Regions from separate parts of the Achromobacter sp. genome, predicted to be linked through region 2. Evidence: predicted binding sites of a transcription regulator. Region 2 holds the regulator's gene; the other holds the start of a gene.
What was found. The regulator sigma-54, encoded in region 2, starts transcription at its own class of promoters, with help from an activator protein. The targets are predictions, from matches to a motif close to TGGCANGNAANCTGCTTT.
Positions count from the first base shown of each region.

Region 1 (2,201 bases), on a different contig from region 2:
CACGACGTACTTGACGATCTGCGTCCAGTCGGCGCGCTGGACCAGCGTGCTGAACTTGGTGCCGATTTCCAGCTGGCCGGCGCCGGCCACTTCATGGTGGTGCACTTCCACCGGCACGCCCATTTGTTCCATCAACAGGCACATTTCCGAGCGCATGTCCTGGAACGAATCAACCGGGGGAACGGGGAAGTAGCCGCCCTTGACCAGGGGACGATGGCCGGTATTGCCGCCTTCGAATTCCTGGCCGCTAGACCACGAGGCTTCTTCGGACTTGATCTTGACGAACGTGCCCGACATGTCCGTGTTCCAGGTCACGCCGTCGAACACGAAGAATTCGGGTTCCGGACCGAAGTAGGCGGTGTCGCCCAGGCCGGAGGACTTCAGATAGGCTTCGGCGCGCTTGGCCAGCGAACGCGGGTCGCGGTCATAGCCCTTCAGGTCCGACGGTTCAACGACGTCGCACGACAGGATCAGGGTCGGCTCTTCGCGGAACGGATCCAGGTTGCCGGTGGAGCAATCGGGGATGAGCAGCATGTCGGAGGCTTCAATGCCCTTCCAACCCGGGATCGACGAACCGTCGAAAGCCTGGCCGCTTTCCAGCTTGTCTTCGTCGATCTGGCTGGTGGGCACGGACACGTGGTGCTCACGGCCAACCGTATCGGTGAAGCGGAAATCCACGAATTTGACTTCGTTATCGGCGATCTGTTTCAGGACGTCTTTCGGGCTTGCCATGTCATCTCCATTAGATAAAAGGGTCGAGGGCTTTGCCTCTCGACTGGCATAAAAGAGGGAAGCAATAAGCGTGCCAGGTTTTACCCCCGGGAATCCCTGGGGAGGACCGCACGGTCATGAAAAAATGTAGCACCACTTTGGTGCAAATAGTGGGGCACGATTGCCCCAATATGGTGCATTCCCGCTACAGGAACATTTCCTGAAGGTCATTCAGGAAGCGCCAGCCCAAGGGCGTGGCCGCAAGGCGGGTCGGATCGCCGTCCAGCAGGCCCCGTTTGGAGGCTGCCTCCAATTGGTGCGCAATCGCGGCCAGCGACAAGCCGGTGCGTTCGTTGAACGCCGTGCTGGCCACCCCGTCTTTCAGACGCAGGGCGTTGAGCATGAATTCGAAAGGCAATTCGTCAGGGCCGACCTGCCGGCTTTCTGCCAGATGGCTGCCGTCGCGGGCCATCGCAGCCTGCATCCAGGAATCGGGGCTGCGCAGCCGCGCCTCGCGCACGATACGGTCATGGAATGACAGTTTGCCGTGCGCGCCGGGGCCGATGCCCAGGTAGTCGCCGAACTCCCAGTAATTCACGTTGTGGCGGCAGCGGGCACCGGGCTTGGCATAGGCCGACACCTCGTAGCGGGCCAGGCCGGCGGCTGCCAGTTCGGATTCCACGGCGTCCTGCATGGCGGCGCTGGTGTCGTCGTCGGGCAGGTCTTCGGGCGGGAACTTGGCGAAGACGGTATTGGGCTCCATCGTCAGGTGATACAGCGACAGGTGCTCGGTGCCGAACGAGATGGCCTCGCGCAGGTCGGCCACACAGGCGTCCAGCGTCTGGCCCGGCAAGGCGAACATCATGTCCAGGTTCACCCGCGAGACGGCGCGTTGCGCCATGCCGATGGCGGCGCGGGCCTGATCGGCATCATGGATGCGGCCCAGCTTCTTCAATTGGGCATTGTCGAAACTCTGGATGCCCAGCGAGAAGCGCGTGACCCCGCTGGCGGCGTAATCGCGGAAGCGGCTGGCCTCAGCGGTGCCGGGGTTCGCCTCCATGGTGATCTCCGCATCCGGCCATACATTCAGACAGGCGCGCAGCATGGCCAGCAATTCGTCCAGCCCTGCCGAGGACAGCAGGCTGGGCGTCCCGCCGCCGATGAAGACGGACACGACCTGGCGGCCCCAGATGGAGGGCAACGCCTGTTCCAGGTCGCTGCGCAAGGCATCCAGATAGGCGCGCTCGGGGATTTCGCCCGGCGCGGCGTGGGAATTGAAGTCGCAATACGGGCATTTGCGCACGCACCAGGGCACGTGCACATAGACGGACAACGGCGGCAGGCTGGTCAGCGTGGCGCCGGCCGGCACAAGCCGGCGCGAGGGCGACGCGCCCAGGTCATTGCGGATGGGGATGGTGATGGACATGCGGTTTCCTCGAGCAGGCGCGGCGCGCGCGCGCTCAAGCCTGGCTCAGCTTGCTCAGCAGTTC
Region 1 covers NZ_DBHKZA010000026.1:32,905-35,105, reverse strand. The annotation lists gene glnA (type I glutamate--ammonia ligase) at 1-732, opposite strand, end outside; gene hemW (radical SAM family heme chaperone HemW) at 917-2,137, opposite strand; gene rdgB (RdgB/HAM1 family non-canonical purine NTP pyrophosphatase) at 2,172-2,201, opposite strand, start outside.
Region 1: a site for sigma-54 is predicted at 791-808, ahead of glnA (type I glutamate--ammonia ligase). Genes of this name have one in related genera too.

Region 2 (2,201 bases):
CGCCCAGCCGAACCGCCCCTTGCCGGCGGGGCAGATGGCGCCTGCGCCCAATGCGACGCCCTCTACGGGGACCACCGCGCCCGCGATGCAACATAGCGGCACCATGTCTTCGGGCAAGAAGCACTCCGATGAAACGCCCAAGCGTCCTCGCGAGGCCAACGACAACGTGCCACGCACGCCGGCCGCCGGCGCCGCGCCGCCTCCGGGGTATCCGAATTCGGGTGGCTCGAAGTAAGCGTCCGGAACTTGGCAGCCCCCTCGGGGCTGCCATAAAGAAGAAGGCTTCCGCTGGGAAGCCTTCTTTGCGTTCGGCGCCGGCCGGCAAAACCGCTAGTGTTGGCGGCGCAACTCCGCGGGCGGCACGCGCAGTTGCCCGCGGTACTTGGATACGGTACGGCGCGCCAGCAGGATGCCGCTGGAGGCCAGTTGCTGCGTCAGGGCCACATCGGACAACGGCATAGTGGGGTCTTCGGCGTCGACCATTTCCTTGATCAGGGCCCGCACCGCGGCGGCGGAGCACGAACCGCCCGATTCGGTGGCAAGCTCGCGGGAGAAGAAGTGGCGGAACTCGAACACGCCACGCGGCGTCACCATGTACTTGCCCACGGTGGCCCGAGAGACCGTGGACTCGTGCATGTCCAGATCGTCGGCGACTTCGCGCAGCATCAGGGGTCGCAGCGCCACTTCGCCGTACTCAAAGAACGTCTGCTGCCGTTTGACGATGGCCTCTGCGACACGCTGGATGGTGGTGTAACGCTGTTCCACGTTGCGCACCAGCCAGCGCGCCTCCTGCAGCTCTTGGGCCATGGGGCTGCGATCGTCCAAGCGGGCACGGCGGAACAGGTCTGCGTAGGTGCGGTGCAGGCGCGCATGCGGCATCGCGTTACGGTTGGGCAGCACGCGCCAGCGCGCGTGCCACTTGTCCACGAACACGTCGGGCACGACATACACGGGGGCTTCCGCGCTGTAGCGGGCGCCCGGCTTCGGGTCCAGGCTGCGGATGAGCGCGCACGCCTCGCGCAGCGCGTCATCGGAGCAGTCGAGCAGGCGCCGCAGTCCCACGCAGTCGTTCTTCCCCAGGCGGTCCAGATGCTCGCGCACGATGCGCAACGCCAAGTCACGGGTCGCCGGGTCGACAGTACGCGCGGCTGACAGTTGCAGCGTCAGGCATTCGGTCAGGTCGCGCGCGCCCAGGCCAGGCGCGTCCAACTGCTGAACCAGGCGCAGGGCGGTGGTCCATTCCGCGTCATCGGGCGGCGGGTTGAATTCGGGACGGTCCGGGCTGCACAGGCTGTCGAGCGGCACGCGCAGATAGCCATCGTCATCCAGGGCGTCGATGATGAATTCCGCCAGCAGCCGATCACGCGGCTGCAGGTGATAGTTGCCAAGGTCCAGAGACAGGCGTTCACGCATCGATAGCGACGCGCTGGCCCATTGGCCCAGGTCCTTGCCTTCGCCACCGCCGGTGCCGGACGACGGCATGGGGTAATCGCCGGAATAAGTAGGCGCATCGGGAGGCGGTTCCTCGCCTTCAGCGCCCGGCGTCGCCGTCTGCTCCCTGGACGTGTCGGCGCCGTGGGCGTCGTCGGCGTCGTTGCCGAAACCCAGAGGCTTCGCGTCCAGGCCGTTGGCCGTACCGTCGGTTTCCTGCTCGTCGCCGTCTTCAAGAAAGGGATTGGTGGCCAGCGCATGCTCCACCGCGGTCGTGAACTCAAGCGCCGACATCTGCAGCAGCTTGACGGACTGCTGCAGCCGGGGCGCCAGCGTCATCTGCTGTCGCAGGCGCAATTCTTGCGTAGGGTGGCCCAATCGAGTCTCCTTGCCGGGAGCCGCCGGAAGGCGGCGTATCCTGGATACTCATGCAAGATCCATGCCAGGTGGACTTGCGGGCGGGCATCGAGAGGAGGGCGGCCGCTTGCGGAGCCGCTATTACAAGCCGGCGGTAAGAACTGCTCAGCGGTCCGCCAGGCCTTCCTTGTCGTACACATCCAGCCGGTTGTAGAGCGTCTTCAGGCTGACGCCCAAGGTGTCTGCCGCCAAGCGCTTGTCACCGTCATGGTGCGCCAGCGTCGCCAGGATGAACTCGCGCTGGGCCCGGCCCAGCGGCATGCCGACCGGAAAGTTCAGCGAACCGTCACGCAATTCCGTCCGTTGGCGCGCCGGGCCCCGCGCCAGGAGGTCGGTGTCCAATTGCGTGTCTG
Region 2 covers NZ_DBHKZA010000013.1:68,400-70,600, forward strand. The annotation lists gene ACO6D5_RS07035 (hypothetical protein) at 1-235, shown strand, start outside; gene ACO6D5_RS07040 (RNA polymerase factor sigma-54) at 331-1,809, opposite strand; gene ACO6D5_RS07045 (sigma-54 interaction domain-containing protein) at 1,954-2,201, opposite strand, start outside.